DNA from 4 places in the Priestia sp. USM5 genome. Region 2 is predicted to be linked to each of the others. Evidence: riboswitches for the same ligand, from Rfam matches in the RefSeq annotation. Region 2 holds a riboswitch; each other region holds the start of a gene.
What was found. A riboswitch is a leader RNA that binds a small molecule or an ion and turns the genes downstream of it on or off. The one in region 2 is predicted to bind S-adenosylmethionine.
Positions count from the first base shown of each region.

Region 1: another riboswitch for S-adenosylmethionine. It lies ahead of metE (5-methyltetrahydropteroyltriglutamate--homocysteine S-methyltransferase); the one in region 2 lies ahead of ACWATA_RS17795 (bifunctional homocysteine S-methyltransferase/methylenetetrahydrofolate reductase).
Region 3: another riboswitch for S-adenosylmethionine. It lies ahead of ACWATA_RS17190 (trans-sulfuration enzyme family protein); the one in region 2 lies ahead of ACWATA_RS17795 (bifunctional homocysteine S-methyltransferase/methylenetetrahydrofolate reductase).
Region 4: another riboswitch for S-adenosylmethionine. It lies ahead of ACWATA_RS04795 (hypothetical protein); the one in region 2 lies ahead of ACWATA_RS17795 (bifunctional homocysteine S-methyltransferase/methylenetetrahydrofolate reductase).

Region 1 is NZ_JBSGKN010000001.1:1,278,213-1,283,564, forward strand. Features, by position in the region: gene ACWATA_RS06770 (hypothetical protein) at 72-320, shown strand; gene ACWATA_RS06775 (metallophosphoesterase family protein) at 467-1,342, shown strand; gene ACWATA_RS06780 (hypothetical protein) at 1,500-1,670, shown strand; gene ACWATA_RS06785 (hypothetical protein) at 1,929-2,180, shown strand; SAM riboswitch class I at 2,261-2,371, shown strand; cobalamin riboswitch at 2,451-2,639, shown strand; gene metE (5-methyltetrahydropteroyltriglutamate--homocysteine S-methyltransferase) at 2,790-5,084, shown strand; gene ACWATA_RS06795 (acetate uptake transporter) at 5,227-5,352, shown strand, end outside.
Region 2 is NZ_JBSGKN010000001.1:3,322,709-3,328,060, reverse strand. Features, by position in the region: gene metH (methionine synthase) at 1-1,867, opposite strand, end outside; gene ACWATA_RS17795 (bifunctional homocysteine S-methyltransferase/methylenetetrahydrofolate reductase) at 1,868-3,706, opposite strand; SAM riboswitch class I at 3,814-3,920, opposite strand; gene ACWATA_RS17790 (YkvI family membrane protein) at 4,253-5,287, shown strand.
Region 3 is NZ_JBSGKN010000001.1:3,205,905-3,211,256, reverse strand. Features, by position in the region: gene ACWATA_RS17200 (hypothetical protein) at 1-721, shown strand, start outside; gene ACWATA_RS17195 (DUF2642 domain-containing protein) at 791-1,453, shown strand; SAM riboswitch class I at 1,620-1,737, shown strand; gene ACWATA_RS17190 (trans-sulfuration enzyme family protein) at 1,809-2,954, shown strand; gene ACWATA_RS17185 (trans-sulfuration enzyme family protein) at 2,938-4,119, shown strand; gene yoyC (protein YoyC) at 4,154-4,420, opposite strand; gene ACWATA_RS17175 (SIMPL domain-containing protein) at 4,483-5,142, opposite strand; gene putP (sodium/proline symporter PutP) at 5,243-5,352, opposite strand, start outside.
Region 4 is NZ_JBSGKN010000001.1:929,041-934,392, reverse strand. Features, by position in the region: gene ACWATA_RS04810 (GNAT family N-acetyltransferase) at 1-218, opposite strand, end outside; gene alaP (alanine permease AlaP) at 459-1,862, opposite strand; gene ACWATA_RS04800 (DUF1540 domain-containing protein) at 2,178-2,336, opposite strand; gene ACWATA_RS04795 (hypothetical protein) at 2,437-2,781, opposite strand; SAM riboswitch class I at 2,845-2,946, opposite strand; gene ACWATA_RS04790 (hypothetical protein) at 3,068-3,364, shown strand; gene ACWATA_RS04785 (GNAT family N-acetyltransferase) at 3,377-3,823, opposite strand; gene ACWATA_RS04780 (YozF family protein) at 3,905-4,345, opposite strand; gene ACWATA_RS04775 (glycosyltransferase family 2 protein) at 4,453-5,352, opposite strand, start outside.

The DNA.
Region 1 (5,352 bases), 2.0 Mb from region 2:
TCAAACACTTTGATTAGTGGTTCGTTTTTTATGGTGAACGCAGGTTTCAGCTGTTTCATTTCTTCTAGCAGTTGATTGGAGAGCAAGGCGAAGACTCCTGCGGGAAAAGCGGAACAGGTGAGACCCCGCAGGCGCACAAGCGACGAGGAGGCTCATCGGCCGCCCGCGGAAAGCGAAGCCTTGCACGGAAATCAACTGCGGTGTCACAAGCGGTTCAGCTCATGTATTCCTTTGTTCATTTTTGGATTATGCTCCAGCTCGTATTAATAGATACTGAGATTCTAGCTTTTATGTTGTCCTATCCGTGCTTAACAAAATGAAAGAATAGATAGGCTATGAAAACTAATTTAAATGTGCGTTCTTCTTACAAGAAGATAGTGACCTTCATCAGCAAATTCTCATATAAATAAGTAAGCTTGTTTACTTTTAACTAAATTTATTTAGTAATAGGGGGATTAACTAGTTGATGAATTTGACGCTTCATGAACGTTCTGAAAAGTTATTAAAGCAAAGAATTAAACAATTAAATCCGAGAGATCCATTCAACTTTGTTTTTATGGGCGACAGCAGAGGTGACGGACCAAACGATAATTGTTACACGATGAGCGGTGAATTTGAGCTTGTGTTAAAAAAGGCGGTGGAATTGAATCCGCTGTTCATTATTCATGGGGGAGACACCGTGTATACAGGAGAAAAGAGGTATTTGGAGCACTTTGTTAAAGTTGTCGAAAAAATAGCACCAAACATTCCCGTGTTTGTATGCGTAGGGAATCATGATGAATTAAACCTTGAAGAAAGCAACCTCGAAAACTTCAGAGCCACTATCGGAAAAGTGCACTGGGTCATTGATATTCCTGTCTTTAACTTCCGGTGCATCGCATTAAATAATATCATCAGTCCCAAGAATAAAATATATGGATTTACAGATAGAGAGCTGAATTATTTAGAGCAGCAGCTAGAGGATGCTCCTCGTAATACCGTTGTAGCCATGCATGCGCAGCCAAATATTGGCCGGTGGTCAGACCTGGGAGGTTTTCCTGTAACGACTCCTCAGAGTCAAGAATTTTTTGATTTAATTCAAGAACATCGCGTGAAAAAAGTGTTAGTCAGCCACGTGCATGCGTATGACGAGCAGTTTATTAGAAAAAACAGAAACGGGTCGTTTACGCTTGGAAGAGGTACTGATTTTGTATTATCAGGAGGCGCGGGTGCTCCCCTTGATTTTGAACCGCCTTTAATTTTAAATAATTATAATTTTACGGAGTTTTTTGTTAGCCGGTACGACATTTTAGGACCTCTTCTTTGGAAGGATTTTGGACGACCTCGAAGAAGTTGTTTGTAAAAACAAGAAAGTAGAAAGCTAGGTTCAAAAAAAAGAGGCTGGGAAAAAAGGGTTTTAGGCGAAATGAAAAATGAACCACTAATCAAGCATCTTGATTAGTGGTTCATTTTTTTATTAGGGTAAACGTAGATTTCATGTGTATAGGTCTTTCTAGCAGGTGATTGGAGCACAAGACGAAGACTCCTGCGGGAAAAGCGGAACACGTGAGACCCCACAGGAGCTTATGCGACGAGGAGGCTCAGTGACCGCCCGCGGAAAGCGAAGTCTTGTACGGAAATCAACTGCGGTGTCACAAGCGATTCAGCTCATGTATCCCATTTGCCTTTAGATTGGATTCACTTGGTTATGTCTCAACCTCTTTTGGAAAACCGTACGAAACCTTGTAGCAGAAGGCCCAGTCAAGCGTTATAATAGATAGTGAATGATGATATATTCTCTATATTTGTCATATATTTGTATTACATATGTAATTGAAGAAAAATATTCACTTGATATACTGTTTAATGACTTAACTTTATCTTAACATTCACAGTGAAATGCGTGTTTATAGAGGCTTAAAACATACACAGCAAATGGAGGAGCTATCATGGCAAACGAAAAGATGCAAGAAGGACTCAATCGTTTTATTAAGGAAGATTTAAATGACCTTTTAGGTAGACTGTTCCCCCTAATGGACCGAGAATGTGCGGAAGAAAAGAGAATGCTTATCGAAACGGCGGTAGAGTACATCTATTCTTCAGGGTATCATCAAGGAGCAAAAGACTTGATCGAAACACATCGAAAAGATGATTACAAATTATTAAGGCAAAAATTAGCGTCAACGCCTCCTGAAAACTAATTTTTTTGAAATTTCTTTTGACAACATAAATGTAAGGTGTTAAGATGACTCTACATTCAAAATATTATAAACAATTAAAACTCTTATTGAGAGAGGCGGAGGGACTGGCCCTGTGAAGCCCGGCAACCATTTAACAATCTTGTTAAAAAGGTGCTACATCCTGCAAAGCGTACAGCTTTGAAAAATAAGAGAGGATTTCATAGATACTATGCCTCTCTATTCATGATAGAGAGGCTTTTTATTTTATGTGAATATGTTTTGAATGAACAATTTCATAGAAATGCATCAGGTGCTGTGTAACGAATGTACGCAGCTTAAAAGGGAAGACCGGTGAAAAGCCGGCGCGGTCCCGCCACTGTAATGGAGAGCAACTTATTAACCACTGTTTCATGTTGAAATGGGAAGGGATAGGAAGCGATGAACCTAAGTCAGGAGACCTGCCTGTTGTATGCACTTAAGCTCTACGGGATATAGAGAGGAGTGAGGAATACGTGTTGAGAAAAACAGGCTATCTCAACTTTAGTTAAGTATGCGTATCATCTCTCTTTTCATTTCGAAAAGGGAGATTTTTTAGTTTAGCGATAAAAAAATATATAGGGAGTGGAAAAAATGAGCAGTGTAAAAAGTTCAAATGTAGGTTATCCAAGAATTGGTGAAAAACGAGAATGGAAAAAAGCGCTTGAGCAGTTTTGGGCAGGAAAGCTAGAGAAAGATATCTTTCTTCAGGAAATTGAAGCTCTTCGTCTTGGGCATCTGAAAAAACAGCGTGACGCAGGAATTGAATTAATTCCAGTCGGCGATTTTAGCTTATACGATCACGTGTTAGATACAGCCGCTATGTTTGGTTTGGTGCCAAAGCGCTTTGAATATAGCGGAGGCCCGGTATCCCTTGAAACGTATTTTGACATCGCCCGAGGAACAAAAGGTGCGGTAGCCTCTACGATGACAAAATGGTTTAACACAAATTATCACTACATTGTACCCGAGCTTGAGGAATGTACGCCAGCACTTGTAGAAAATCGCCCGCTTCAATTTTACAAAGAAGCAAAACAAAAGCTGAATATCAAAGGCAAACCCGTTATTTTAGGTCCAGTAACATTTGTGAAGCTGTCAAAAGGATATAAAAAAAGTGAGTTTAAAAAAGTAGTTGAACAATTTGTTCCTCTTTATGCAACAATCTTAGCGGAGCTGCAGGCAGAAGGCGTGGAGTGGGTACAAATAGATGAGCCGGTTTTAGCTACAACGCTATCAAAAGAAGACCTGGCACTGTATAAAGAAGTCTATGAAGCTTTGAAAAAAGCGGCACCGAATGTAAAAGTCATTTTGCAGACGTATTTTGACAGCGTAGATTACTATAAAGAAGTAGTTGCTCTTCCTGTTCACGGAATTGGATTGGATTTTGTACATGACCGAGGCGAAAATCTCACGGCGCTTAATAAATATGGGTTTCCAACTGATAAAGTGCTGGCAGCAGGAGTGATTGACGGACGAAACATTTGGCGTGAAAACTTGGACGAACAGCTTTTAACAATCAGTGAAATTGAAGAAGCCGTATCAAAAGACCGTTTGATTCTGCAGCCTTCATCAAGTTTATTACATGTTCCTGTCACGGTGAAAAGCGAAAAAACCATTGAGCCAATTCTAAAAAACGCGCTGTCTTTTGCAGATGAAAAGCTAAAGGAAATCACGCTTTTAACAAAAGCGGTGCAGCAAGGAAAAGAAGCAATAGAAAAAGAAATAAGTGAAAGTAAACAGGCGATTCAAGCATTAAATGGATCATCTTTTCGAAACCATCAAGACGTGCAAAAAGAGCTGAAGCAGCTGCACAGCTATAAAGCACAGCGCCAAGCGTCGTTTGACGTACGTCAACGCGTTCAGCAAGAAGCGTTTCAACTGCCGCTTCTTCCAACGACAACAATTGGAAGCTTTCCGCAAACAAAAGAAGTGCGAAAAGAGCGTCTGAAGTGGCGTAAAGGAGAGTTAAGCGATGAAGCATATGAAGCGTACATTAACGCTGAAATCAAAAAATGGATTGAAATTCAAGAAGACATCGGCTTAGATGTCCTTGTGCACGGAGAGTTTGAGCGCACGGACATGGTTGAATACTTCGGTGAAAAATTAGGAGGTTTTCAGTTTACGAAGTTTGGCTGGGTGCAATCATACGGTTCTCGCTGCGTGAAGCCGCCGCTTATTTACGGAGATGTCTCGTACGAGCAGGCGATGACGATCAAAGAAACGGTCTACGCACAGTCTCTAACCAATAAGCCTGTTAAAGGAATGCTGACGGGGCCGATTACGATTTTAAACTGGTCATTTGTGCGTGATGATATCCCGCGCTACGACGTGGCAAATCAAATTGCGCTTGCTCTTAGAAAAGAAGTGGAAGCACTTGAAAGTCAGGGCATCTCAATGATTCAAGTAGATGAACCGGCGCTGCGTGAAGGACTGCCGTTAAAACGAGAAAACTGGGAAAGCTACTTGAACGCCGCGGTGTACGCGTTCAAATTAGCCACAGTATCGGTGCAAAACGAGACGCAAATTCACACGCATATGTGCTATTCGGAATTCGAAGAGATTATTGATGCGATCAAAGCGCTTGATGCCGACGTGATTTCCATTGAAACGTCCAAAAGCCATGGTGAATTAATTTATGCGTTTGAAAAACATACGTATAACCAGGGAATTGGACTTGGCGTATATGATATCCACAGCCCGCGCGTACCGAAGCTTGAAGAGCTGACACGAAACATTGACCGCGCTCTAAAAGTGCTTGATCCTGCATTGTTTTGGATTAATCCCGACTGCGGTCTTAAAACAAGAGGAATCAGCGAGACGGTGGAAGCTTTAAAAGTGATGGTTGAGTCTGCAAAACAAACAAGAAAAAATTTATTACAAAACGCTTAATAACAAGAAAGTAAAGGCCAAGCAGTGTAAACGCTACATTGCTTGGTCTTATGGGTTTTTTAAAGGCCAAAAATATCCATTGACACTTCCCTTAGATTTTTGTATCTTTTTAAAGGTGTTTTTAAAATCAGGGAGGTACAACATGAGTAACAACAGCACGCAGCACGTTAAAATTGTAACAGCTGATCCATCAGCGCTAGGCCTATTCGGACTTGCCATGGTGACACTTGTTGCATCGTTTCAAAAGCTTGGGGTAACCGATGGTGTT
Region 2 (5,352 bases):
ACGTAGAAATTTCTACTTTTGCTTCTTTCTTTTTATCACGATAAAAGTCCGTAAACGTGCTTAGCGTTTCATCAGTTGTGTTAAATAATAACGCATTAGCAAGCTCAATTTCAGCTTCTGGAATAGAAGCATAGCGCTCTAATTTTTCTGTATTAACAATGGCATAATCGAGTCCAGCCTGCGTACAGTGATAAAGGTAAACCGCATTTAGTACTTCACGTCCGACTGGAGGAAGACCGAATGACACGTTACTTACGCCGAGAATGGTCAGGCAATCAGGCAGGGCTTCTTTAATCATTTTAATTCCCTTAACTGTTTCTTCAGCAGAACCAATATATTGTTCATCACCAGTCCCTACAGGAAACACAAGAGGGTCAAAAATAATATCTTTTGGATTAAAGCCATGTTTTTCAACAAGCAAATCATGTGAGCGTTTAGCAATCTCTACTTTTCTTTCTGCAGTAACGGCCATGCCTGTTTCATCGATTGTACCGACAACCAGAGCTGCGCCGAATTTTTTTACTAGCGGTAAGATTGCATCAAAACGCTCTTCACCATCTTCTAAGTTAATGGAGTTGATAATGACCTTGCCTTGCGAGTACGTTAAAGCTTTTTCAATAACTTTCTCGTCAGTTGAATCGATTACAAGAGGAACCTTCACTTTTTTTACAACTTCTTGAATAAATTCCTCCATGTCTTCCATTTCTTCACGGTCTGGATCTGCTAAGCAAATATCAATAACGTGAGCACCATTTTTAACTTGAGCACGCGCAATTTCAGATGCTTCTTCAATTTTCCCTTCCGCAATCAGACGCTTGAACTTGCGAGAACCGATTACATTCGTACGTTCTCCCACAAAAAGAGGGCGCATAGAATCGTCATATACAAGCGGTTCAATACCCGTTACAGCATGATTATGCTCGGAGCGATCAAGCGAACGAGGAGCAACCTCTTTTACCGCTTCAGCAAGTGCTTTAATATGAGCAGGCGTTGTACCACAGCATCCGCCTACAAAGTTCAGCCAGCCTTTATCAGCAAACCCTTTAATTTTTTGAGCCAGCAGCTCAGGGGACTCATGATAATTGCCTTCTTCATCCGGAAGTCCAGCGTTTGGATAACAGCTAACAGCTGAAGTGGCTAGGTCTGAAAGAGAGCGAATATGATCCGTCATAAATTCAGGACCTGTCGCGCAGTTAAGTCCGACTGAAAGAGGCTTCATGTGTTCCAGTGATAAGTAAAAAGATTCGATATCTTGACCAGCGAGAGTTGTTCCCATTGGCTCAATCGTTCCTGAAATCATAATTGGAACTTCTATTTTCAGTTTTTCAAACGCCGCTGTAATGCCTAAAAACGCAGCTTTTACGTTCAGCATGTCTTGACAGGTTTCGACTAGAAGTAAGTCGACGCCGCCGTCTAACAAACCCCGAGCTTGCTCTTCGTACGATTCTACTAACTCAGGGAATGTAATACCTCCCGTAACAGAGAGAGTTTTAGTGGTAGGGCCGATAGCTCCAGCTACGAACCTAGGCCATTCGGGAGTTGAATATTTATCACGGGCTGCACAAGCAAGCTTCACAGCTTCGATATTCAATTCATACGCCAAGTGGCCTAAATCGTATTCATCAAGTACGGTAGATGTTGAGCCAAACGTATTGGTTTCAATGATGTCAGCACCCGCTGCAAAATACTCTTCATGAATGCGCTGAATTACATGAGGCGCTGTTCGGGTCAAATATTCGTTGCAGCCTTCATATTCTTCGCCGCCAAAATCTTCAGCGGTTAAATCAGCATCTTGAATCATCGTTCCCATTGCTCCATCGATGACGAGTATTCGCTTCTTTAGTTGTTGTTCGATAAGTGAGCTCATTTATATCTTCCTTTCTGATGTAACGAGTTGCTTGTCATGAATATAGCGTGTTAGAATTTCGGTCATTTCATAGCGCATAAACGGAGTAATTAAGTAAATACCGTCAAATAGCTCATATGCTGTATCAATTAAGTTTTTTGCAATCGCAAGGCCTTCGACTTCACCGCGAATCCGGTCATTTCCCGTTGCGTCCATACGTTCTAGAATATCTTCTGATAATTTAATTCCAGGTACTTCATGGTGAATAAATCGAGCATTTCTTGCGCTTGTTAACGGCATGATCCCGATGTATACCGGTGTTGTTAAATGTTTGGTTGCTTCATATACCTCTTCAATTTGCTTAGTTGAATAGAGAGGCTGAGTAATGAAATAGTGAGCCCCGCAGTCGATTTTCTTTTCCAAGCGCTGAACGGCTCGGTCTAAGTGACGCACGTTTGGGTTAAAGGCAGCTGCAATAGAAAAATTGGTTTTTTGACCAAGCGGTTTGCCGGAATAAGATAGTCCTTCATTAAACTGAGCGATTAAACTAATCAAGTCAAATGAAGATAAATCATAGACCGAAGTGGCGCCAGGGAAATCGCCAACTTTTGACGGATCACCGGTAATTGCAAGCACTTGATTCATTCCTAGCGTATGAAGTCCCATTAAATGAGATTGAAGTCCAATTAAATTTCGGTCGCGACAGGTAATATGAATAAGCGGTCGTGCTTTTGTTTCTTGTTGCATCAGTGTTGCCATTGCCAAGTTGCTGATGCGAGGTGAGGCAAGAGAATTATCAGCTAATGTAATAGCATCTACGCCGACTTTATCAAGTGCTTTTGCGCCTTCTAAAAATTTCGTCGGACCAAGCTGTTTAGGCGGATCCAGCTCGACGATAACCGAGCGGCGCTTCTTCACAATTTCGTGCATATGAGGTTTATCCTGCTGCTCACGCTCTTGAACCGTAACGACTGGTCTCATTTTAACGACTTTGCTTGTAATCGGAGGCAGGTCTTTTAAGGCAGACGACATGGCGCGTACGTGAGCTGGTGTTGTACCGCAACATCCTCCAATTAAGCGAACCCCTTGTTCGCGGAATAAACGCGCGCTTTCTACAAAGTAGTCTTCATTCGTTTCATATTCCAGCTTGCCTTCCACATACGCCGGAAGGCTGGCATTAGGGTAAGCAGATAAGAAAGCACGATCAGGAAGCGGTACTTCTTCAAGAGACTGAATCATATGATAAGGACCTAAACGGCAGTTTAGCCCGACAACATCTGCTCCCAAGTCTTCTAATTCTTTTAATGCATCTGCTAAAGGACGCCCATCTTGCAGTACGCCAATATCATGCAGGGAAACGTGGGTAATAATAGGCTTATCCGTTTCTTTTCTTGCTAGTGTAAGAACGGTCTTTAATTCTTCGAAATCATAGTATGTTTCAAATAAAAGGCCATCCACGCCTTCATTTAAAAGCCAAAACATTTGTTCACGAATGCTTCGCTTAACCTCTTCTAAACTAATAGCATTTTTTTGGAAAGAACGAATTCCACCAAGTGTACCAAGCACGTAAGCCTGATCTTTTGCAGCTTGTTTCGCTAATTTTACACCAGCAACATTGATGTCTTTGACTGAATCTTCTAATCCATAACGGGCAAGTTTTTGATAATTAGCAGCGTACGTATTTGTTTGAATAACGTTTGCACCAGCTTCTACATAGGCTCTGTGAATACGAGAAACCTCTTCTGGTTTGGTGATGTTTAGTTCTTCAAAACAGCTGTCAATACCGTGTGAGTAAAGGAGGGTACCAGTGGCACCATCCCCAATTAAAATTTTAGACTTTAAATCTTCAAGTAACCCCATGTCAAAACCTCCTTAAATTGTTCCGCTTCTATTTCACGAGTGATTCGTTTTATGCAATATGCCGATAAAATAGAAAAAGTCTTCTTAAGAAGAAGACTTTTTTCGCCTTCTTATCTTCCAAGCAATAAATTGCTTGCTGGATTTAGCACCATGTCTCTAACGACTGGTTGCTGAGGTTTCAAAGGGCCAGTCCCTCCACCTCTCATGATAAGAATCAATTGTATATAATTGAAACATATTTTTTTAAATAGAAAGAATACTTATTTAATAATTTATCTGATTTTTAGAAATTATACAACAGTAAATTGTGAATTTCCAGCAAATATTGAGGAAAATTTAAAAGCTAAAGGGAAAATATCCGTATATTTTGTTTGAAAACTGCCGTTATGTTAAGGGATAAAGGGTTTTCATGAAAAAAACAAGAAGGAAATAAAAAAACGAAAAAGGAACAGCACCGGGTGAGGCGAGGATTTACATATAAAAGGCTCGTCTTTTTTTAACCGTTTCTACATATAGTGAACTATGAAGGGTAGAAGGGTGATGGGCATGAAAAGGTGGAAACTCACGCTGCAGGTTGCTGCTACGTATGTAGGCACCGTTGTAGGAGCCGGTTTTGCAACAGGCAAGGAAATTGTTCAATTTTTTACACAGTACGGGGAACTTGGAATGGTTGGAATTTTGGTCAGCGGCTTGTTTTTTATTTGGCTAGGTTCGAAAATGATGCTGCTTTCGCACGCAATTGGGGCTTCTTCTTATCAGCAGCTTAATACATATTTATTTGGTGATGTACTTGGAAAAGCGGTAAACGGTGTAATGATCGTCATTTTATTTGGAGTAACTTCAGTCATGCTAGCGAGTACGGGGGCAATAGGAAAAGAACAGTTCGGGCTGTGGCCTCCTGTTGGGATGATTTGTACAATTGTTTTAACTTATATATTTATCGCAAGAGGAATTAACGGTATTTTAATGGTTAATTCTCTTGTTGTGCCGATGATGCTTTCATTTGCTTTTATCATCTTTGTGCCAAATGTCAGCTATTTCTCACTGATTCAAACGAAGCCAGACTTAACGCTCGTCACACAGTGGAAGTGGGCGGTTAGTCCCTTTTTATATATTTCCCTAAATCTAGCTTTGGCTCAGGCCGTTTTAGTTCCATTAGGAAGCTCCGTGAAAGATAAGAGCGTGATCAAAAAAGGGGCCGTAATAGGAGGATGTGTACTTACGTTTATGCTTGTTTCTACTCATCTTGCCCTTTCCAATTTGCCTTATTCATTTCAACTTGATATTCCTATGAGTGCCGTTGTTAAAAATATCTCAGCGTGGGTGAATGTTTTATTTACGGTAGTTGTGTTAGGCGAGATTTTTACTACATTGATTGGAAATGTATTTGGAATCGCTAAACAGCTTCAATCATTTCTTCCCCTGAATGACAAACAAGCTTTTGCGTTTATTATCTTGGCATGCTTTATTATCGGGCAATTTGGATATGCTCAGCTTCTTGAGTTTTTGTATCCGATATTTGGCTATATTGGACTAGCTTTTGTATGGATGCTATGTATTAAAAAAGAAAAAATAAGCTAAAAGCTGGATTTTGAAGAGCGGATGTGAAAAAACGAAGTTAAATGATGTGACAAGTCGATTTTACT
Region 3 (5,352 bases), 120 kb from region 2:
TAATAGTGAAGTAGAACTGCACAGAGCCAACACATTTGCAGGCACTTTATTATTAATGAAAGATAAACAAGTGCAAATAAATCAAGGAGGGCCAGAGAAAAAATTGGGTAAGATCCTTGATGTATTAGGCTCATTTGAATCTGCGTATGTCGTATTACTAACAGAAGATGACGGCGTCGTTTATATCAATGTAGAGCACATAAAGAGTGTAAGTGAAGTTGTAAGCAAAAATACGCCTGTTGTTCCGCAAAATCCATTATTAGTTGAAGAAACACCTGAGTATATTAAAGCGAAAAGTTTCAATGAACTGTTTGAAGAGTTTTCGCATAGATGGGTAGCTATTAACGGTGGAGGGCCAGAGGCCGTAGAAGGTGTGTTAGTTCAAAGTCGCAATGGGAACTTTACTCTTGTACAAAATAATCAAGTTTTACGTTTACAACCAAGACACGTAAAAACCATTGCCTTAGGATCAAAAGGATCTTTCAAGCAAAATGAAGAAAATTCTGAGCAAAATGGAGATACAAATGAAGAAGATTCTGTGCAAGAATCAACTACTGTAGATAGAACCGGAGGTCGCACGGATGGCCGTACTGGAGACCGTACCGGAAGACGTACAGGAGGTCGCACAGACGATCGCTCGGGAGGACGCCGTACGGGTTCACGCTCTTCAACACCAGGTGAAAAAGTTATTAAAACGAAAAATTATCGTTGGAAAGCATGATGAACTGGAACATAAAAGGTGCTTATAAAGCACCTTTTCTATCATATAGGAAAAAGGAGGAGAATGAGTATGAGTATGAATCATTATATCGATAAAATTGTTGAAGTCGATATATCAGGTAAAACATCGTTTGTAGGAAAACTTGTTGATCTCGGGTTAGATGTAATGGTTTTATATAATGGACATGATTATTTGTATATTCCTCTTTTACACATACATCGCTTGCGAGAGGTTTCAGAAGAAGATTATACACCTTTACGAACCATAGAAGAGAACTTAATAGAAGAAAGCCAGCGGATTTCTTATCGTAATATTTTACAGCAGGCAAAAGGAAAATTTATCGAAATTTATGTAACAGGAGGAAAATCATTGCATGGCTATATTACAAGCGTGCTGAATGATTATCTTGTGTTTTATTCTCCAGTGTATAAAAATGTCTTTGTTTCTTTACATCATTTGAAATGGCTTACCCCTTATAGTAATGAGTTAACCCCTTATTCTTTAAGTGACAAAGAGCTTCCAGTAAGGCCTGCCTCTGCACCTTTTGTCAGAAACTTTGAAGAGCAGCTTAAAAAATATGAAAATCAACTGGTCGTATTAGATTTAGGGGATCAATCAGAAAAAATTGGCGTACTTAAAGAAGTTTCTACTAATATTGTTGAACTAATTACGGCAAATGGAGAAAGTATGTATTGGAAGTTAGCTCACGTAAAATCTGTGCACTTGCCTTAGAAAAAGAGACCTCGGTGTCGTCTCTTTTTTTATGTACTTATCAGGACAAGTATATTGAATAAACAAATGAGATGATTTAAATTTTTTAGAAAATTATGTTGACAATAAAGAAAATCTTTATTAAAGTTAGTAACAACAAACGTTAACCACCAACAATTATATAGAACTCTTATCAAGAGTGGCGGAGGGACTGGCCCTGCGATGCCCGGCAACCATCAAATGAAACATTCATTTGAACGGTGCTAATTCCTGTGGAACATCAGTATTGTTCTAACAGATGAGAGAAATCGTGTATAAACGAACACTCTTCCATCTGTGAAGAGTGTTTTTTATTTTGAGTTAAGGAGAGAAATAGATGAAAATTGAAACTTTATTAGTTCGTTCAGGAGTAGGTCGTGACCCTTCAACAGGTTCTATTACAACACCCATTTACCAAGCATCAACATTTGCTCATCCTGCTTTAGGGCAAAGTACAGGATTTGACTATGCACGTACGGCAAACCCTACTCGTACGGCATTGGAAGAAGCAATTGCTGCTTTAGAAAAAGGCGAAGTAGGAGTAGCATTCGCTTCAGGAATGGCGGGTGTAATGTCAGTTTTAGCGCTATTTAAAAACGGAGATCATTTAATTGTATCAGAGGATTTATACGGAGGAACGTACCGAGTACTAAATGAAATCTTTTCAGAGCAAGGAATTACTGTTTCGTACGTCAACACAGCCCATCTCGAGCAAGTAAAAGATGCGCTTCGTCCCAACACGAAAGCTTTATTTATTGAAACACCTACAAATCCAATGATGCACGTGACGGATTTGCCAGAAGCAATTGCGTTAGCTAAACAGCATGATTTGCTTACTATCGTTGACAATACATTCATGTCCCCTTACTATCAGCGTCCTTTAGAGCTTGGAGCAGATATTGTGATACATAGTGCAAGCAAATACATTGGGGGTCATAATGATGTAGTTGCTGGTCTTGTAGTCGCTCGATGTAGTAGCTTAGGAGAAAAAATTCGTTTTTATCAAAATGCAGCTGGGGCAATCTTAGGTCCACAAGATAGCTGGCTGTTATTGCGCGGTATTAAGACGCTAGCGCTTCGTATGGAAAAACATAACGAAAACGCACTGAAAATTGCAAATTGGCTTACTGCTCATGATCTCGTGGAAAAAGTGTATTACCCTGGTCTTGAAACACATCCGGGCTATGAAATCATGAAGAAACAAGCAACTGGATTTGGAGGCATGATTTCTTTTGCTGTCTCACACCCTGACATCGTGTCAGTACTTTTAGAAAATGTTAAAGTTATTACATTTGCAGAAAGCTTAGGAGGCGTGGAAAGTTTAATGACATTCCCAGCTCGTCAAACACACGCTGATATTCCTGAGGAAATTCGAAATCGTGTCGGAGTAACAAACTGTTTACTTCGATTATCAGTTGGAATTGAGCACGCAGATGATTTAATTAAAGATTTGAAGGAGGCATTTGATGCATACCAACAATAATAAACATAGATTTGGTACGAACTTAATTCATGCAAATACAGGAATTGACGGTCATTTTGGAGCGGTTAACGTACCTATTTATCAGGTATCTACATTTAATCAAGAAGATGAGACGAACAACGGCCGCTATGACTATTCTCGTTCAGGAAACCCAACGCGTGAGGCTTTAGAAAACACTATTGCTCAGCTAGAAAATGGATACGCTGGTTTTGCTTTTTCATCAGGTATGGCTGCTATTTCATCGGTGTTATCTATTTTTGAATCAGGAGATGAAATTTTAGTTTCACACGATACGTACGGCGGGACATATCGTGTATTAACACGATTATTTTCAAAGTTTGGTATCAAAACAACTTTTGTTGATACAACGAAGGTTGAGAAAGTAGAAGAAGCTATCACAAAAGATACGAAGGCTATTTATATCGAAAGCCCTTCAAATCCATTTTTACAGGTAACGGATATTAAAGCAGTAGCAAGTTTGGCGAAGGAGCACAATCTCCTTACAATTGTGGATAACACGTTTTTAACACCTTATCTACAGCAGCCGATTGACCTTGGTGTAAATATTGTCATTCATAGTGCTACAAAATATATCAGCGGCCACAGTGACGTCATTGGCGGTTTAGTTGTAGTAAGCGATGAAAAGCTAGCGGAAGAAGTAAAGTTTGTACAAAATGCTTTTGGTGCTATCTTGGGGCCACAGGATTGTTTTTTACTGCTTCGAGGCATTAAGACATTAAAAGTTCGTTTAGATCAGCAGTTAAAAACAGCGCTGCAGTTTGCAAAGTGGCTTGAAGAACAATCTCTAGTGAGCCGTGTATACTACCCAGGCTTAAAAAGTCATCCGGACCACAAACTCATTTCAGAACAAGCAAATGGATATGGAGCTATGATTTCTTTCCAAGTGCAGGATGAAGAAGTAGCACGACATATTTTACAAGGAGTCAAATTAGCTTCAATTGGCGTTAGTCTAGGTGCAGTTGAATCCATTCTCACGCATCCTGCAACAATGTCTCATGCAAGTATCCCAAAAGAAGTACGTGAAGAAAAAGGAATTACTGATTCACTTCTTCGCCTTTCAGTAGGGCTAGAGGAATTCGAGGATTTGAAGCAAGACTTTAACGCTGTTTTTCAAAGCTTAGAAAAAAAAGCGTTAATTAAATAAAAAAAGGACTTCCATTAAGGAAGTCCTTTTTTTGTTATATACAGCTATCTAAAAGGTTTGTGTATAGGGACGTAAGCGCAACTTTTTCATCAGAGGAAAGACTGCTGTTTAGAATTCTTTTTATGCCAAGATGATATTTTACATACGGTGTTTGCCGAACGCGTGGATGAGTCATTTCATCTTTTAAATCTTTCAGAATGGCTTCGTGAAGCTGATCTTCACTTGTCAGGGCTTGTTTAGAAGCGAAAGAACGGTTCAACCATAGGGTCTGATAAGCTGCTAGTAAATGTTCAGAAGTCATTGTGCAAAGAGCTCCTTTAGATTAGTTTCTTCATTATAATAATCTATAGTTTATCATAAGTATTAATACGTGTACGTAACTTTTACAGAAGCGGATACAGTCAAGGACTGAGCTTGGATAGGGGGAGAGGCTGCTAATAACTTAGGCGAGGAGCCAGATGACTGATAGACGGGGCCTTCTTCGATTAAAATGGGGATTTGGTTAATAGGGAGCTGCAGCGTGTTGGCAATGGTAAAGGCCTTTTCTTTAGCGTTAAGCAAAGCTTTACTTATCGCTTCTTGTTCATATTTATCATCATTTGTAACGTGAAATTGAAGATCTTGCGCTACGTTGGCTCCGCTTGAAAACGTAGCGTTATAAACATCGCCAGCTTGTTTTACATCTTGTACTCTTACTCTAAACAAATGCTGTACTTCGTATCCTGTAAGAGTCGATTTTCCATCGCTGTAATCATATTTAGGATTTATAGTGAATGAAGCTGTTTCAATTTGCTGGTCATTGATTCCAAGTTTTTGTATCTCTTGCAGCAGAGTATTTGAAACAGCTGAATTTTCTTTTAAGGCTTCTTGAACGTCTCGGTTTTCCGTGCGCGTTCCAATCGTCATGGAAATTTCATTTGGAATGGCTGAAGCACTTCCTTCACCAGTTACTTTAATTTCTCTATTTTGTGTATCTGCGCGCAGTGGCTGTGTAGGTTCATAAGGGAAATAAGAATGTTGCATGTAAAAACCCTCCTTAATCCGTCTTTAGTACATATATATGACTGCAGGGCTTGCATTAAAAGCAAAAAGTACACAAGTCGTAACTTGTGTACTTTTTTTACTATTTTGTATGCTGTTCTAATACGCTTTCCATGTTTCTAAATTGATCTTCTACAGCTTCTGAAGGCTTTTTTGTTAACAGACTTACTACAATAACAGCCAGCAAGCTTA
Region 4 (5,352 bases), 2.4 Mb from region 2:
TAATCTTTTCTCACAATTACCATTCCTATAAAAGCTGACTGATTTTCATATAAAACTACTGCTACGCTTGATACAATGTCACCTTTCTCATTTCTATGTCCAAATACGTCTCCAGTTGAAAAAATCGTATGTAAATCCGCTTCGCTATAATCCCATTTTTCCAACTTAGATAGCACTAGCAAACCCTTTATGTCTTTTTCACTAAATCTTTCTATCATTTCTGCCTATTTCCTCCCAACTTTTCGATGCACTGTGTGGCGTTAAAAAACGTAAAACTACCATACTTATCCACTTCCAATTACCATTTAATCATTAATGAATTCTCTAACTAAATAGTACAGAATAAATAGAATATTTTCTACATTATTCATATGTATCAATAATCCCTTCAAAAAAACTAATCATTCGCACATAAACTAATGAAAAAAGACCTCTTTCCAAGAAAGAGGTCTTTTCGTTCATTTCACTAGCTTTTGCTCAGTCCCAGCTGAACCTTGACTTCGTTTATGAAATCCTTTTGCGTAGTACGCGATAATAAGACCGATAAACCATAGTGGTCCGATAATAACTGCAATTCTTGTATCTGGATTGTACGCCATAAGAACAACCACCAGCGCTAGGAACGCAAGTGACACATAAGACGTTAACGGAAATAAAGGCATTTTGTATTTTAACTTTGCCTCTTCACCTTTTTTTAGCGTTTTGCGATACTTAATTTGAGAAAGCAAAATAATTCCCCAAGTCCAAATCGCACCGAATGTTGCAATGCTTGTTACCCACGTAAATACTTTGGCAGGCACAATGTAGTTTAACGCTACTCCGACTAATAACGCACCCGCTGATGCTAAAACAGCTTTTCCAGGTACGCCGCCTTTTGTCAGCTGACCGTATCCTTTTGGAGCTTCTCCGTGCTCTGCTAAGTTAAACAGCATACGGCCTGTACTAAAAATACCGCTGTTACAAGAAGAAAGAGCTGCTGTTAGCACCACAAAGTTAATAATGCCTGCCGCTGCTGGAATCCCGATTTTTTCAAATGTTAATACAAACGGGCTTCCCTGTGAACCAATTTCTTGCCAAGGATAAATCGACATAATGACAAATAATGCACCAACGTAGAAAATAAGAATACGCCAAAAGACCGAATCAATCGCTCTTGCTAGAGATTTTTCTGGATTTTTCACTTCTCCCGCGGTAACGCCGATCATTTCAATTCCTAAATATGCAAACATAACCATTTGCAGCGACAGTAAAATACCTTTGAATCCGTTCGGGAACAGCCCGCCGTTGTCCCATAAGTTTTTAATACCCGTCGCAACGCCGCCGTTGCCGATTCCAAACACAATCATTAATAATCCAACGGCAATCATTAACACAATCGCTAAAATTTTAATAAGTGCAAACCAAAATTCCAGTTCACCATATGCCTTAACAGCTAAGAAGTTAACTGTTGTCATGATGACAAGCGCCGATAACGCCCAAATCCAGTTTGGTACATCCGGATACCAATATCCCATATAAATACCAACGGCTGTAATTTCAGCCATACATGTTACAACCCATAAAAACCAGTAGTTCCAACCTGTTAGATAACCAGCAAGGGGCCCTAAATAGTCGCGCGCGTACTTGCTGAATGAACCTGCAACAGGTTTTTGAATCGCCATTTCTCCAAGTGCTCTCATAATAAAAAACATAATCATTCCGCTAAATCCGTACGCCAATAATATTCCCGGCCCTGCTAATTTAATAGCAGATGCAGATCCAAGAAACAGCCCTACCCCTATGGCTGCTCCTAAGGACATCAGCGTCACATGTCTTTCTTCTAACCCGCGTTTCAATTCTTTCCCCTGAGTTTTCCCCTGCATAAACGTCTCCCCTTTTTCCAATCTGTCAAAACGAGATGAATACAGCTTTTTGTTAGCGCTTTCATATAAATTTATGCTAAAAGTCAGCTAGGCTGTATATTTTTATTCTATCACCTTTCTCTCGTTTTTCTTTTGTCGAAAAACAAAAAAATTATCGTATCATTTTGTTTAAACGCACAATTAGACGTAGACACTGCTTTTTTACTATGTATTTATTATCGCACCTAAGTAATAGTATTTTTTAAAAAATAGAAAAACGCCGACTCAACTCCGTCAGCGCATCGTTCATTTTATGCTTTTTTATAAAACTAGCATTTATCTCGCGGGTTCAAAAGTTTTACAGCCAGGTTCTTCCGTTTCAGAAACATGGTGACTACTTTCAGGACTCACAACGTAAATGGACTCTGCACTGCATTTATTTCCCGATTTCCAATACATGCACTCATTCACTTCACATAATACACCTTGGGCCACTGTTATCCCTCCTTTTTTTGTCTTATCTATTTACTACCCGAAATAGAACGCTTCTAACATTTACATGCAAAAAAACCGCTTGTTTATCAAGCGGATCCTTTTACTGCGTGTGTTCAACATACTGTTTTTTAGCTAAATATAATTCACGACTCAGCGTGATCCGCCGTTCTCTCAAGTTCCTTAATTTAACTTGAAACTGTTCATTAGTTGGCTCTTCTTGAATTAAGCGATACGTAAAAGAAATATCTTCATTTAACTGTTTAAAATCTTCCCATATTTCTTGAACGAGTGCGGATTGTTTGTCTTCAAATGAACGATTTTGCTTCGTTTTTAGCGCGGCTAAAATTTCCTGCTGCCACGTTTCGTCTTTTAGTTCTTTTGCTAACAAGTATAGATCTAAATAATCATCAACGCTTAGCGCCTGTTGTGTATTTTTCAATGTCATCACCTTTTCTATACGAAATGTTTCTTCCTAAGAAGAGGATTTCATCATAGAAAAAGATTCCTCTTCTTATCTGTCAGAGCTAGGCTATGCTGGAATTAGCACCATTCAATAATTGTGGTTGCTGAGGCTTCAAAGGGCCAGTCCCTCCACCTCTCTAGATAAGAATATTTCGTTTTTAAATTATTTCTGACTATTCTAATATGTTTTATATGTTATGTCAATAGCTTTTCAATAAAAAGAAAAAAGAAGTAAAATATGGTATGCTTTCATAAAGGATGGTGAGCACATGAAACGATATATGTTATCTGCTTTTTTGGGAAGCTTGCTGCTGCTTCTCAGCATTGCTTTTTCATCTACTTTCCATATTGCAATTGTCAAAACAACCGGAAGCATTGGAGGGATTATTTTAGCAGCAGCGGCTTTGATTATGAACGCACTTGAAGATCCCCCCTCCTCAGATCATACAGGTAGAGGAGCTGTTGAAGTACTAGATAAAGGCGCTGTTTGGGCTACTTATTTACTTTTACTTTCATTACCGAACCTCATCGCATGTATAACATCTTATGTTTTATGGACTCGCTGACATTCACCAACATTACGGACGTTTTGCCACCTGTAGGCTCATTGATATTTGTTTATCTACAAATCCAAGTTCACGGTACACATGCTGTGCAAAATTCCCAGCATGAACGCTGAGTCTGATTTCAGGGTATCCTTTGATAGACAATTCATCAATTGCTTTTTGCATTAACGGCTTGGCTAGACCTTGCCCGCGGTATTCTGGTAAAACATATAACTCGTAGATAAAGCCAATTTCTGCTTTTGAAAAGAAGTCGGCAGATGGACCGACAAAAACCCAGCCTGCAAGTTTATTTTCTTGTCTAGATACTAAATAATAACACCCTTTTTCAAGGGCATTATCAATTAGTTCATTTACGCGTTCAGTTGACGGTTGAAACTGATGCGTTGTTCCTTCAAACAGCGCATCAGCAGATTTCGTCCGAATTTCCTGTATTTCTTCTTCAGTAGCTTTTGCAATCATCACAATCTCTCCTTTCGTGTTCGTTTTCCACATACAGAGATAAATTCCTGCAAAAAAAAGTCTTCGCCTAAGCGAAGACTTTTATTTAAATTCAAAATGTTCTTGATGGTTGCCTTGTTCATCCGTCCAGTTAATCATGATGTCTAAGCCTGCCGCTTTTCCAGGAACAGCAAAATTGGCATAGCGAAAACGCTGACCGCTTTTGCTTAAGTTAGACCTTCCAATAGGAGAAAACAAGCTGTATTTCGCCTTATTTTTTCCTTCGTGCCGAAAAGCTTGGACCTGCACACGCTCTACGTCTTTTCCAATGTTTTCAACGGTTAATCCATATGTATGATAGACGTTATTTTTCCACTTTAGCTGATTATCTCCCGTCATGCTCGCTTTTGTCAGTTCGACCGACCATTGTTCAGATGATTTCTTCATTGGAAGTTTCTCAATCGAAAGAGCGCTGACATGAATGGTTGCAAAAGCAAGCCAAACAAAACAAAAAGTGCTGACTGTATAAAGTAGTCTTTTCATAGATTTTGATCTCCTTAGAAATTTTAGTAGTAGCATCTCCTATTACCTTAAAAATTATGATAAACACTTTAACAAAAAAGCCTCTCCATTCAGGAGAAGCTTCTTAATTAATGCATCAGCAAATCTTTTTGTGTGTCTAACGAGTGTTTTGTATATAAATCTCTTTCAATCGCATATTTAGGACGCTGTTTCACTTCGTTGAAAATCTTGCCAATGTATTCTCCGACAAGACCTATTCCCATTAGCTGCAGGCCGCCTACAAGCCAAATTGATAAAATAAGAGACGTCCAGCCAATTTGCGTATGATCTAAATATTTTTGAATCAGCGCATAAATGCCAAACAAAATACTAAAGAGAAACGAAGCTCCTCCAAGCAGCGTCAGTAAGCGTATAGGTGCTACGCTAAAAGACGTAATCCCGTCAAATGCAAAAGCGAGCATTTTCTTTAGCGGATATTTTGACTCACCCGCCGTCCGTTCTTTGCGGTCATATGTGACTTCCGTGGAGCGAAATCCTACTAATGGTACAAGGCCCCGCAAAAAGACGTTTCCTTCTTTATATTTCATGAGTTCACCAAGAGCACGTTTGCTCATAAGGCGAAAATCAGCGTGATTTTGAACGAGCTGAATTCCTAGCTTGTTCATAAAACGATAAAACCCTACTGCCGTGGTTCGTTTGAAAAATGTATCGGTTTCTCTGCTGTCTCGAACGCCATATACAACTTCATACCCAAGCCAATATTTCTCTACAAAAGTACGAATGACGCTGATATCATCTTGCAAATCCGCGTCAATGGAAATGACGCAGTCAGATTGCTTATGAGCTGCTTCTAGTCCTGCAAGCAAAGCATTTTGATGTCCTACATTTCGCGCTAACTTTAACCCTTTTACAAACAAATTGCTGCAGCTTTCTTTTTCAATAAGCGACCACGTGCTGTCTTTACTTCCATCGTCTACAAATAAAATAGTGCTTTCACTTGATACAAGTCGTTCATTAATCAGTTCTTT